4 regions of the Pseudomonas sp. BIGb0558 genome follow, and region 2 is predicted to be linked to each of the others. Evidence: predicted binding sites of a transcription regulator. Region 2 holds the regulator's gene; each other region holds the start of a gene.
The links. The regulator FliA, encoded in region 2, starts transcription of late flagellar genes. The targets are predictions, from matches to a motif close to CTAAAGTTTNNNNNNNNNNNGCCGNTAA.
Positions count from the first base shown of each region.

Region 1: a site for FliA is predicted at 1,513-1,540, ahead of M2400_RS06045 (methyl-accepting chemotaxis protein). Genes of this name have one in related genera too.
Region 3: a site for FliA is predicted at 1,564-1,591, ahead of M2400_RS33415 (methyl-accepting chemotaxis protein). Genes of this name have one in related genera too.
Region 4: a site for FliA is predicted at 1,986-2,013, ahead of M2400_RS02110 (methyl-accepting chemotaxis protein). Genes of this name have one in related genera too.

Region 1 covers NZ_JANUEW010000002.1:611,826-615,018, reverse strand. Annotated here, with positions in the region: gene M2400_RS06055 (FecR domain-containing protein) at 1-878, opposite strand, end outside; gene M2400_RS06050 (sigma-70 family RNA polymerase sigma factor) at 875-1,375, opposite strand; gene M2400_RS06045 (methyl-accepting chemotaxis protein) at 1,655-3,193, shown strand, end outside.
Region 2 covers NZ_JANUEW010000011.1:88,460-91,652, reverse strand. Annotated here, with positions in the region: gene M2400_RS15625 (chemotaxis protein CheA) at 1-92, opposite strand, end outside; gene M2400_RS15620 (protein phosphatase CheZ) at 104-892, opposite strand; gene M2400_RS15615 (chemotaxis response regulator CheY) at 911-1,285, opposite strand; gene fliA (RNA polymerase sigma factor FliA) at 1,456-2,196, opposite strand; gene fleN (flagellar synthesis regulator FleN) at 2,193-3,026, opposite strand; gene flhF (flagellar biosynthesis protein FlhF) at 3,133-3,193, opposite strand, start outside.
Region 3 covers NZ_JANUEW010000016.1:44,341-47,533, forward strand. Annotated here, with positions in the region: gene M2400_RS33415 (methyl-accepting chemotaxis protein) at 1-1,450, opposite strand, end outside; gene M2400_RS19440 (PIN domain-containing protein) at 2,404-3,193, shown strand, end outside.
Region 4 covers NZ_JANUEW010000001.1:450,382-453,574, reverse strand. Annotated here, with positions in the region: gene M2400_RS02120 (NorM family multidrug efflux MATE transporter) at 1-862, opposite strand, end outside; gene M2400_RS02115 (LysR substrate-binding domain-containing protein) at 1,015-1,935, shown strand; gene M2400_RS02110 (methyl-accepting chemotaxis protein) at 2,114-3,193, shown strand, end outside.

The sequences.
Region 1 (3,193 bases), on a different contig from region 2:
AAAACGCCGGACAAACGCAGGTCTGCAATATCGTTTGAGCAGCCCAGATACCCATGGCGATAGCGCCCCACCTCTGCCAGGAAGTCGGCAAGGCGCATGTTACGGGTGACGATCAATCCATCTGCCCAGGCCCCGGCGTCCATATCCAGAGGCGGCGCGAGGATGGCCTCGTTCTGACGCACCAGGTAGCTTTCTCCTGCATGCACCTGAGTGAAAAGGCCGTCTGCGGTGTGCGGCGAGTGAATCGCCACGTTGCCTGAGGTGACGCTCAATCGGGTGCAGTCGCTGTCCTGGCGTACGACAAAACGCCCGTCGATGCCTTCAAACAAACCATGGCGGCTGCGAACCAGCAGCGGTGCAGTCGCAGCCGCGGCACAGGTCACCAGGATTTCCCCGCGTACCAGCGTGATCAAGCGTTGCTGCGGATTGAAGTCCAGGTCCACTGCGCTGTCGGTATTGAGCTGCAGGCGTGTGCCGTCCGGCAATTGCACGCTGCGGCGTTCGCCGGTGGTGGTGGCCAGGTCCGAGGTCCAGCGTTGCCAGCCGGTAAGGTCCCGGCTGACCCAGGCCGCCGACCCCATTAACAGCACACCCGACAACACCTTCAACGCTTGCCGGCGCCCGAGCTGCTGGGCGCTGCTCTCCAGCGCCACATGGGCCCCGGGAATTGCCGCCAGTTGGCTGCTCAATTCATGTTGCAAAGCCTGCACCCGTTGCCAGGCCAGCTCGTGTTCATGATGAGCCTCGCGCCAGTGCTCGCATTGCATCTTCAGGCGGACATTGGCGCGATTGTTACGCAAGCGCAGCATCCAGCTGATGGCCTGCTTGACCACTTGCGGATCGATTCCTGCGCGTGCCGCGTTATCCCTCGAAGTCATGCCTCATACCGCAGTACATAACAGTGATACAGCGCCTCGGCGACATACCGTTCCACCGAGCGCAACGACACGCCCATCTGCTGCGCAATCTGCTTGTAAGTCAGGCCGTCGCACTGAGCCAGTAAAAACGCCTTACGCACCTTGGGCTTGAGCCCGTCCAGAAGTCGGGCGATGGACTCCAGCAATTCCAGAATCAACGCACGCTCCTCAGTGCTCGGTGCCACGGCTTCGGGCAAATGGGCGATGGATTCCAGATAAGCCCGTTCGATTTCTTCGCGGCGCCAGTGATCGATCACCAAGCCCCGGGCGATGGTGCGCAGGAAGGCGCGAGGGGCCTTGAGTTCGAAGCGTTCGGTTTTTTGCAGCAGGCGCACGAATGTGTCCTGGGCCAGGTCCGCAGCATCCGCGGCGTTACCCAGGCGGCTGCGCAACCAGGTGTTGAGCCAGCCGTGATGGTTGCTGTAAAGCGTCTGTACTGCGTACTCGGAAGAGGGCATTCACACGGCCTGGCAAAGCGTCACAAATGATAATTAGTCGCATTGTCGACAAGGTGGAAAAATTTTGCAACTCCTGGCGTTACATGGCTACCGCCGGTCGGCTTCTGACGTTAAAAGCGGATGCTTCTCACAAATTCCTAAGATTTATCCTGGAGTGGCCGAAAGCCTGACGAGCCATGCGTGCACCGAAATAGAGCAGTCGCAGAGTCTGCCTATACCGTTACATGGAATGTTGCATCCGGCACGCTCACCCCCTTTTGGCAAAAAGAAGTCAATGAAATGAATCTCAAGTTCAGTCATAAAATTCTGTTGGCCGCGTCAGGCGTTGTGGTTCTGGCCTTCGCGTTATTCACGTTCTACAACGACTACCTGCAGCGCAACACCATCAGGCAAAACCTGGAGTCTTCGATTCAGCAATCCGGTGAACTGACCGCCAGCAGTGTGCAGAACTGGCTCAGTGGCCGTGTGCTGGTGCTGGAAAGCCTGGCGCAAAACGTCGCCCATCAAGGCAGCGCTGCCGATCTTGCGGGGTTGGTCGACCAGTCGGCATTTACCTCCAACTTCCAGTTCACCTACGTCGGTTCAACCAACGGCGTGTTCACCCAACGGCCCGATGCCAAAATGCCTGATGGCTATGACCCGCGTCAGCGTCCCTGGTACAAGCAAGCCGTCGCAGCCGACAAGACCATGCTCACGCCGCCCTACATGGCCGCAGTCGGTGGGCTGATCGTGACCATCGCGATGCCGGTGAAAAAGAATGGCGAATTGCTCGGCGTGGTCGGTGGTGACCTGAGCCTTCAAACCCTGGTGAAGATCATCAACTCGGTGGATTTTGGCGGTATCGGCCATGCGTTTCTGGTCAGCGGTGACGGCCAGGTGATCGTCAGCCCGGATCAGGACCAGGTGATGAAAAACCTCAAGGACATCTACCCTGGCAGCAACGTGCGCATCGAGAAGGTCAATCAGGAAGTGGTGCTCAATGGGCAGGACCGGATCCTGTCCTTCACCCCGATCAGCGGATTGCCGAATGCAGACTGGTACATCGGCCTGTCGATCGACAAAGACAAGGCCTACGCACCATTGGGCAAGTTCCGCACCTCGGCATTGATCGCCATGTTCATCGCGGTCGCCGCCATTGCAGTGTTCCTGAGCCTGCTGATCCAGGTCCTGATGCGTCCCCTGACCACCATGGGCCGCGCCATGCAGGACATCGCCCAGGGCGAGGGTGATTTGACCCGCCGCCTGACGGTGGAAAGCAAAGATGAGTTCGGCGACTTGGGCAGCGCTTTCAACCAGTTCGTCGAGCGTATTCATGCGTCAATTTCCGAAGTGTCCTCGGCCACCCGCCAGGTGCACGACCTGTCCCAGCGGGTAATGGCCTCGTCCAACGCATCGATCATCGGTTCCGACGAACAAAGCGCCCGCACCAACAGCGTGGCCGCGGCGATCAACGAACTGGGGGCCGCCACCCAGGAAATCGCGCGCAACGCCGCCGATGCTTCGCAGCACGCCAGCGGTGCCAGCGAGCAGGCCGATGACGGCCGCAAAGTGGTGGAGAAAACCATCCTGGCGATGTCGGAACTGTCGCAGAAAATCAGCCTGTCCTGCACTCAGATTGAAACCCTGAACGCCAGTACCGACAACATCGGGCACATCCTGGATGTGATCAAAGGCATCTCCCAGCAAACCAACCTGCTGGCCCTCAACGCCGCGATTGAAGCCGCACGGGCGGGTGAAGCCGGACGCGGATTTGCCGTAGTGGCGGATGAAGTGCGCAACCTGGCACACCGCACCCAGGAGTCGGCGGAAGAGATCCAC
Region 2 (3,193 bases):
AGCTCGACCAGTTGTTCGGACAGTTGCTCTAAAATTTCGCCGGCCTCTACAAGGAAATCCTGAAGGATTTCTTCATCGGCGCCGAAGCTCATGGGTGTGCTCCTTAGAAGCCTAAACTGGACAGCAAATCGTCTACGTCGTCTTGCCCGGATACAACGTCTTCACGTTTATCGGCATGAATCTGCGGACCTTCACCCTTGGCGAGGTGTTTTTGTGGATCTTTTTCAGAAAGGATCGCTTCGCGGTCATGTTCGATGCCGGCAAACCGGTCAACCTGACCCGCCATCAACACCAGTTTGAGCAGGTTGCTTTCCACTTCGGTGACCAATTGGGTCACGCGCTTGATCACCTGACCGGTGAGGTCCTGGTAATCCTGGGCCAGCAGAATGTCATTGAGGTTGCTGGAAACCGTGCGGTTTTCCTGCTCGCTGCGGGACAAAAAGCCCTCGACCCGACGCGCCAGTTCACGAAACTCTTCAGCGCCCACTTCCCGACGCATGAACCGGCCCCAATCGTTGCTCAGGGCCTTGGCTTCACTGGCCATGCCGTTGACCAGAGGCGTGGCGTTTTCCACCAGGTCCATGGTGCGGTTGGCCGCCGCCTCAGTCAGCCTGACCACATAGGACAGGCGTTCGGTGGCATCAGTGATCTGCGAGATTTCTTCGGCCTGGGGCATGTGCGGGTCAATCTGGAAATTGACGATCGCACTGTGCAACTCACGGGTGAGCTTGCCCACTTCCTGGTACAGGCCGCGGTCACGGGTCTGGTTGAGCTCATGGATTAACTGCACCGCGTCACCGAACTGGCCTTTCTCAAGGCTTTCGACGAGTTGATGAGCATGTTTTTTCAGGGTCGACTCGAAGTCGGCCTGCGATGATTCTTTATGCTCCATAGCTCCCCCGTGGCAGCATCAATGACCGATGCGTTCGAAGATTTTTTCGATCTTCTCTTTCAAGGCCAGTGCAGTGAATGGCTTGACCACGTAGCCGTTGACCCCGGCCTGGGCGGCTTCGATGATCTGTTCACGCTTGGCTTCAGCGGTCACCATCAGCACAGGCAGGCTGCGCAGTTTTTCATCAGCGCGCACGTGGCGCAGCAGATCGATACCGGTCATGCCCGGCATGTTCCAGTCCGTTACCAGAAAGTCGATGCTCCCGCTGTTGAGGATCGGAATCGCCGTAATGCCGTCATCCGCCTCGACCGTGTTAGTGAACCCAAGGTCACGCAACAGGTTTTTTATGATCCGCCGCATCGTTGAGAAGTCATCAACGATGAGGATTTTCATGTTCTTGTCCAATTCGACCTCCAAGCAGTCTTAAACGCGCCCAGCACCTGGGCGCGCCATATCAATCAACAGGCGTTACACAAAAAGGACTACCGGGGGCGCACCACGGGCCAAGCCCGTCCGGGCGCAAGGCCTGGACGGTATCGTTCGCAGTGTCCCCACACTGCCTGTCAGCGCGCTCGCCACTCTCCCAAACGCCCCCGCAAGCGGGCTGCGCACTGGCTGTGTAACTGGCTGACCCGCGATTCGCTGACTCCCAGGACCTCACCGATTTCCTTGAGGTTCAGCTCTTCGTCGTAGTACAGCGCCAACACCAGTCGCTCACGCTCCGGCAAATTGGCAATCGCGTCCGCCAGCGCAGTCTGGAAGCGTTCATCTTCCAGATCGCGCGACGGTTCGAGATGGGCACTCGCGCCGTCCTCGTGCAACCCTTCATGTTCGCCGTCCTGTAAAAGGTCGTCGAAACTGAACAGGCGGCTGCCCAAGGTATCGTTCAAAATCCCGTAGTAATCGTCGAGACTCAATTGGAGTTCGGCCGCAACTTCGTGATCTTTAGCGTCGCGACCGGTTTTTGCTTCAATTGAGCGAATTGCGTCACTCACCATCCGCGTATTGCGGTGCACGGAACGCGGCGCCCAATCACCTTTACGCACTTCATCGAGCATGGCCCCACGGATACGGATACCCGCGTATGTCTCGAAACTTGCGCCCTTGCTCGCGTCGTACTTGGTCGACACTTCGAGCAAGCCGATCATCCCGGCCTGGATCAAGTCCTCGACCTGGACGCTGGCTGGCAGGCGTGCCAGCAAGTGATAGGCAATGCGCTTGACCAGAGGCGCGTAGCGCTCGATCAACTCGACCTGACTGTCACGTGCCGACTTCTTGTAAAGGTTGTAGCCGCTGGCTGTCATAGCACCGGTCCTGCGCTCGTCTGATGCACCAAACGCTCGACGAAAAACTCCAGATGCCCCCGGGGATTGGCGGGCAACGGCCAGGTATCGACCTTCTGGGCAATAGCCTTGAACGCCAATGCGCACTTCGAACGCGGGAACGCTTCATAGACCGCACGCTGCTTTTGCACGGCCTTGCGTACGCACTCGTCGTAGGGAACTGCGCCGACGTATTGTAAGGCGACATCGAGGAAGCGATCCGTGACCTTGGTCAACTTGGCGAACAGATTGCGCCCCTCTTGCGGGCTTTGAGCCATGTTGGCCAGTACGCGGAAGCGGTTCATGCCGTAGTCACGGTTGAGCAGTTTGATCAGGGCGTAGGCGTCGGTGATCGAGGTGGGTTCATCGCACACCACCAGCAGCACTTCCTGGGCTGCGCGCACGAAGCTGACCACGGACTCGCCGATCCCGGCGGCGGTGTCGATCACCAGCACGTCGAGGTTGTCGCCGATGTCGCTGAACGCCTGAATCAGGCCGGCGTGTTGCGCCGGGCTCAGGTGCACCATGCTCTGGGTGCCGCTGGCAGCCGGCACGATACGAATCCCGCCGGGGCCCTGCAACAGCACGTCGCGCAGCTCACAGCGGCCTTCGATCACATCGGCCAGGGTATGTTTGGGCGTCAGTCCCAGCAGAACGTCGACGTTCGCCAGACCCAGGTCAGCATCCAGCAGCATGACCCGACGGCCAAGCTCTGCCAGGGCCAGGGACAAATTCACTGACACGTTAGTTTTCCCGACGCCACCTTTGCCGCCGGTCACCGCGATCACCTGTACGGGATGCATGCTGCCCATTTTATTTCTTTACCTTGTCTTGCTTAGACGCAGGCTACATAAGTTGGCCGCGGGAACTGCTGGCAGACCATCGATGTAGATACTTTGCACTGTGTTCATGTTGACCTCAGCCGACTCGTTTGTTCGGGCTGTGGTAGAGGTCAGCGAACATGTCGGCCATCGCTTCC
Region 3 (3,193 bases), on a different contig from region 2:
GTGGCAAGCGCTCGCTGCTCCGGGCCAGCGTCTCCACATCCTGCGCCGTATTCTGCGCGATGCTCTGCACTGACTGCAGCCGCCCCACAATTTCCACATTCGCCGTGGATTGCTCCCGAGTGGTCGACACAATCCGCCCATTCAGCTGATCAATCTGCGAAATATCATTGCCCACCGCCCGCAGCATCTCCACTGCCACTTGGCTGTCTTCCACGCAGCGCTCCACGCCTTGGCGGCTGTCGTGCATGGCTTCAACCGCCCGCCGGCTGCCGTGTTGCAACCCTTCAATAATTGTCTTGATCTCCTGGGTCGACACCGCCGTGCGCTGCGCCAGGCTGCGCACCTCATCGGCGACCACGGCAAACCCGCGCCCTTGCTCACCCGCGCGGGCGGCTTCGATGGCGGCGTTGAGGGCCAGCAGGTTGGTCTGGTTGGCGATGCTGTTGATGACCTCCAGCACCGAGCCGATCTGTTCGGCCTGCACGGCCAGCCCTTGCACCGTCTCGTTGGTGTCGTGGAGGCGGGTGGCGAGTTGGGTGATTTCCTGCTGGGCGCGGCCGACGCTTTCCTGGCCACGGATGATCTGCTGGCTGGCTTGACCCGCGTGCTCGACGGCATGCTCCACGTGCACAGCGATATGACCCATGGCGTCTTCCATGCGCTGCATGGAACCGGTCATTTGCGCGATTTCCGCCAGTTGGTGGCGCGCGCCTGTTTCCAGGGTGCCGCTGGCGTGGGCCAGTTCCTGGCCGAGTTGCCCGAGGCCGTGGGAGTCGCGGGCGACACCGTCGATCAGGCCGGTGATCTGGGTTAGAAAGTGGTCGAAACGGGTGGCAAGGGACACATGGACTTTTTCCGCGTTGCCCTTGGCGGCCTCACCGCTGAACCGGGTGGTGACGGCGAGCATTTTTTCGAGCATTTCCTGGCTTTCTACCGCTTCGGTCTGGCTGTGCACCGCGAGGTAGAGCAGGGCGACCGTCTCCATCACCACGTAGAACGCGTGGACGAAAATCATGCTCCAGCCACCGTGATGCTCCATCACAAACACCGGGAAACCCTGGTGCTGCAAGGCATGGAACACCACGTGATGCACAGCGATAGTGACGGCGGCCACCAGGATAGGCAGCCAGTCACGGTAGAACGTCAGCACCGCCAGCAGCGCGAAGATACCGAAGTGCGATTCGATGACACCCTCGGCTTGGTTGATGTGCAGTGCCGCCATCACCATCAGGCCGATGCCAAGTGCGCAACGCATCAGGCGAGTGCCGCCGATGACGCGATAGGCCAGGGTAAGCACCACGCTGGTGCCGCCGCCTATGAAGAGCGCTTGCAGCAGTGTGTCGTGCCAGAACGCCAGGCCCAGGGAGAACAGGGCCATCAGCCAGATCAGGGCGAGCATGATGCGGTCGGCTTTGCGGTAGTGCTCGACGAAACGGGCTTGGGCAGGCATTCACTCGTACTCCATGTGGGCGGGCCGGGGTGAGGCAAGCATGCGACGTGCCATACGGGCATGCGGGGAGCGAATCAGGTGCAGGGGAGTGGGGGTTGATTGGTGGTAGGAGGTTATCGGCGGTGTTGGGTGGGGCTTTAGGTTGTTAACGGCCGATTCTGTTGAAAAAGTCGGCCGTGTTTTCTAAAGCAGAAAGTACGCGTCGGAGATTGAAATCCTGAATGTCCGCATAGCCTTTCAGGCTGAGATTTCACGTAGAAGCGTGCCGAAAAGGCGCTTTCACCGATCCATCCTACGGCATTCTGAAAAAACCGACTTTTCAACAGAATCGGCCAAGAGCAGACGTTCGAGGAGACCTTCAATTCCAGATGCGGCTATCAGCACTGCAAATTTGACCGGAATCTGGTGGTGCTCAAGTAATTACCGAGTCGTTTAGCGTCAGCGCTTTTTGCTTCGTACATCATGGATGTCCGCCGGCACAGTTGGCCACGAGCTTGTGAAAATCACCCAGGCCGGCTTGTAACCCGCTACTCAGAAGATCGCCATGGGGCATGCAGGTGTGGAAGCGCGCTAGGTCGACCACGTATTTCCTTCGACCTTATCAGCCACCTATATGGGCTTGAATAGCCTCATTCTGTGCCCCGAAACGTCTACGCTAAGTGCTCACGCGCCAGCATGGGTACTCCCTAACGATACTGAATGGCACATAGCTACCCTCTCGGGTACGATTAGGTTTCGAATGACGACTGGAGGCGTACTGGAATGAGCTTTTCCTTGGCTGAGAACCCTGAATTGATCTTGGGCGGCGCGTTGGCGCTGTGCTTGATAGTTGTAGTGAGCATTAAGTTCGTGCGGAATCGAAATGTAAATGTCAGAGCAGACAACGGCTCCGCAGCTTTGAACGGGAAGAACTCTGGCAACATTACGATCAATCATAACAAAGAGAAAAAGTAGTGGGTATTAGGGATCTCATCAATCGCCTAGGACGGAAGTCTATTGCCACAAACGTCTCAGCGAAAAATTTGAGCGTTGCTATCAATGGGCCAAATAGCGGCCCTGTGACAATAAATGATATTGACACGATTGCTGAGGCTCTCTCCAAGTCAAGTGCAGTTCAGTACGCAGCTTTAGCCCAAGGTGTGGCTGGAGATCTTCAAACTGAATTTGATCGTCAAGTTGATCACTATCGAGAACAAATGAATTCTGGGGCTATAAAATCAGCGCTAGGGTCATTTGAAAAGCTTTTAGCAGATCAGAAAGACAATCTCAGTGATCTTTTAAAGTTTCGTATTAAAGCAAATATTGCTCTCTGCCAGTATCAGTTGGGAAATATTGCTAAAGCTCCAAACCTCCTTCTCGAAGCTTGTACTTACGCACCTGATGACAAGCGGGCTGTAGCATTCAAGGCATTGGCATATATCCTTCAGGATGACTGTGACAAAGCGCTGGAATATGGGTATGAAAAAATTCTTGAGTACCCCGACAACGAAATTTTAGCAGGATTTATTTTACAAGCCGCTCGTATTAAATATCATAATGAAGATACTTTTTTAGATCCGTTTGACCAATTCAGCGAACGACTCCAATTGAACCAGGCTGTTCGTATCGCGCACATTCACCTCCTAGCCTCTCGACGCATTGAAGGCTGGAGGGCTACGGCACAAAAGTTTCTAGAAGAATATCCCGACGATGCACAGGCCAAGAACCTTATAGCTATAGGTATTCTCCATCATTATGTTGATA
Region 4 (3,193 bases), on a different contig from region 2:
TGAACGCCACCGACACAATCTGCAGGGCAATCTGGTGCGCAGCGAGTTGCGTGCTGCCCATGGTGCCCATGCACAGCGCCGCGAAGGCAAACAGCCCGACTTCCACCGCATAGGTGCCGCCAATCGGCAGGCCCAGGCGCCACAGTTCCCGCAGGTAATGCAGGTTGGGCCGCAGCAGGCCCTTGCGCAGCGGATAGGCGTCGTAGGCGCGGTTGTATTTGATGTACCAGATCAGCGCCAGGGCCATGCAGTTGGCGACGATGGCCGTGACCAGGCCGATGCCCACCAGCCCGAGTTTCGGCAGGCCGAACATGCCTTCGATCAGGGCATGGTTGAGCAGGTAGTTGATCACCGTGCCGCCCAGGCTGATGACCATCACCGGCGTGGCTTTGCCGATAGCGCTGGTGAAGCCGCGCAGGGCCATGAACGTCAGGTAGCCGGGCAGGGCGAACGGCAGGATGGTCAGGAACTGGCCGGCGGAGGCGACGTTGGTTTCGGTCTGGCCGAACATCAGCAGCACCGGCTTGAGGTTCCACAGCAGCAAACCGGCCACCAGCGCCATCAACCAGGCCAGCCACAGCCCGGCCTGGGTCAGCCGGGTGGCGCCTTCGATGTCGCCCGCGCCCTGGCGGATCGCGACCAGGGTGCCCACGGCTGCGATCACGCCGATGCAGAAAATCGACACGAACGAATAGCTCGCCGCCCCCAGGCCGCCGCCGGCCAGGGCCTCGGGGCTCAGGCGGGCCATCATCAGGGTGTCGGTCAGCACCATCAGCATGTGGGCCAACTGTGAGGCAATCAGCGGCCCTGACAGCCGCAGAATGGCCCAGAGTTCGGTACGTGCCGGATGCTGCATGATCATCACGCTCAAAAAGTCAGGGAAGGGTGGAAGGGTTGATTCTCGGCGCTCACAGCGCTTTGCACAAAGGGATAAATCCGATGGTTAGCATGATTAAAACTCATGCCTGAATGATTCTGGTAGGGTTTCGATATTGCGCCGTCGGAGCTTTCGCCATGTCTCGTCGTCTTCCTCCTCTTTACGCCTTGCGCGCCTTTGAAGCCGCGTCCCGCTACAACTCGTTCACCCGCGCGGCGGAAGAGTTGTCGATCACCCAAAGTGCGGTGAGCCGGCACATTCGTACCCTGGAGGAGCATTTCGCCTGCCGCCTGTTCCAGCGCAGCGGCCGCACCTTGCAGCTCACCGAGGCGGCGCGCCTGCTGCTGCCGGGCGTGCGCGAAGGCTTTGCGGCCTTGGAGCGCGCCTGCCATACGTTGAATGCGGAAGACGACATCCTGCGCATGAAGGCCCCGTCCACCCTGACCATGCGCTGGTTGCTGGCGCGCCTCAGTCGCTTCCGGCACTTGCAGCCGGGCAATGAAGTGCAACTGACCAGCGCCTGGATGAGCATCGATGAAGTGGACTTCAACCAGGAGCCGTTTGATTGCGCGGTGTTGCTGAGCAATGGCCATTTTCCGCCGGACTGGGAGGCGAGCTACCTGTTCCCCGAGTTGCTGATTCCGGTGGGCGCGCCGAACCTGTTGAGCGACGGCCCCTGGGATGTCACGCGGCTGGCCACTGCCGAATTGCTGCACCCGACGCCCGACCGTCGCGACTGGCGCTACTGGCTCGAGCGCATGGGGCTGTCATCCCAGGTTTCGCTCAAGGGCGGGCAGGTGTTCGACACCTTGGAGTTGGGCATGATCGCCGCCGCCCGAGGGTACGGCGTATCCATGGGCGACTTGCTGATGGTGGCCGAAGACGTCGCCCAGGGCCGCTTGAGCCTGCCATGGCCCACCGCCGTGGCCAGTGGGGAAAATTACTACTTGGTGTGGCCGAAAACCCGGCCCGGAGGCGAGCGTTTGCGACGCTTGGCGGACTTTCTCCAGGGCGAGGTGCAGGCGATGGAATTGCCCCGGGTGGAGCGCCTCGATTGAGGTGTTTGCGCGCCTCGGAGCAATCGTTTGCGTGATACCCCTGCGAATTGCTCAAGTATTGAGCTTGCCCGCCGAAGTAGGGTTGTTGGAACTAGCGTTCTACAACGTTTCCCCTATTAGAATTTTGCCGAGCAGCGCTATGAGATCAGGATGATCCTGGCCTCGGCCAGGAGCCTTCATGTCTCAACCTCGCGCCCGGATCGCCTCCCAACTGGGGCTTGCCCTCGCCGTGATACTGGCGGTCGTCATCAGCGGCAGCACGGTGTTCGCCTTGCGTTCGCTGGACTCCGCCAACCTCGACACCCGCGAGGAACACCTGGCCAGCGAGGCCCGGTTGCTGGCCGACCAACTCAATACCTTCCACAGCACCCTGCGCGAAAGTACCCAGCGTTTGAGCGGGCTGTTTGAAAAGCGCTTCAGCGCTGGCTTGAGCACGCGCCCCGACCAACCGGTGACGGTGGCGGGCGTGCAGACCCCGGGCCTGTACCTGGGCGAGGAAGTGCTGAACAACAACTTCGCTGAAGTCGACGAGTTCAAGCAGATGTCCGGCGGCGTGGCGACCTTGTTCGTACGCAGTGGCGAGGACTTTATCCGCGTCAGTACCTCCCTGACCAAACAGGACGGCAGCCGCGCCATCGGTACGGCGCTGGATCACCAGCACCCGGCCTATCAGCGTTTGCTCGGCGGGCAGGGCTACGTCGGCCGCGCGGTGTTGTTTGATCGCTCCTACATGACCCAATACAGCCCGGTGCGTGACGCCAGCGGCAAAGTGATTGCGGTGCTGTTTGTCGGCTTCGACTACACCGATGCGCAGAACGCCCAGTTCGACAACCTCAAGCGCTTCCGCATCGGCCAGACCGGCTCCCTGGCGCTGCTGGATGAACAGAAACACTGGCTGGTGCCGCCGGCGGGTGTGCAGGCGCTCGACCAGGCGATCCCGGTGATGCTCGACCTGGCCGCCAAACCCGGCAAAGGCCGCTTCTGGAGCGACAAGAACGAAGACTTCTACAGCGTCGCGGTGCCGTTTGAAGGCGGCCCGTGGTCGGTGGTGGCGAGCATGCCGAAAGCCGAAATTCGCGCGGTGACCTGGTCGGTGGGCATTCGCCTGGTGATCGGCAGCTTGCTCGCGATGTTGCTGGCGGTGGGCGCTGCGGTCTGGCTGCTGCGCAGCAAGTTGCAGCCGTTGGGCGACTTGGTGCGTCAGGCCGAAGCCCTGGGCGCTGGTGATTTGAGTGCGCGCCTGAACGTTTCCAGTCAT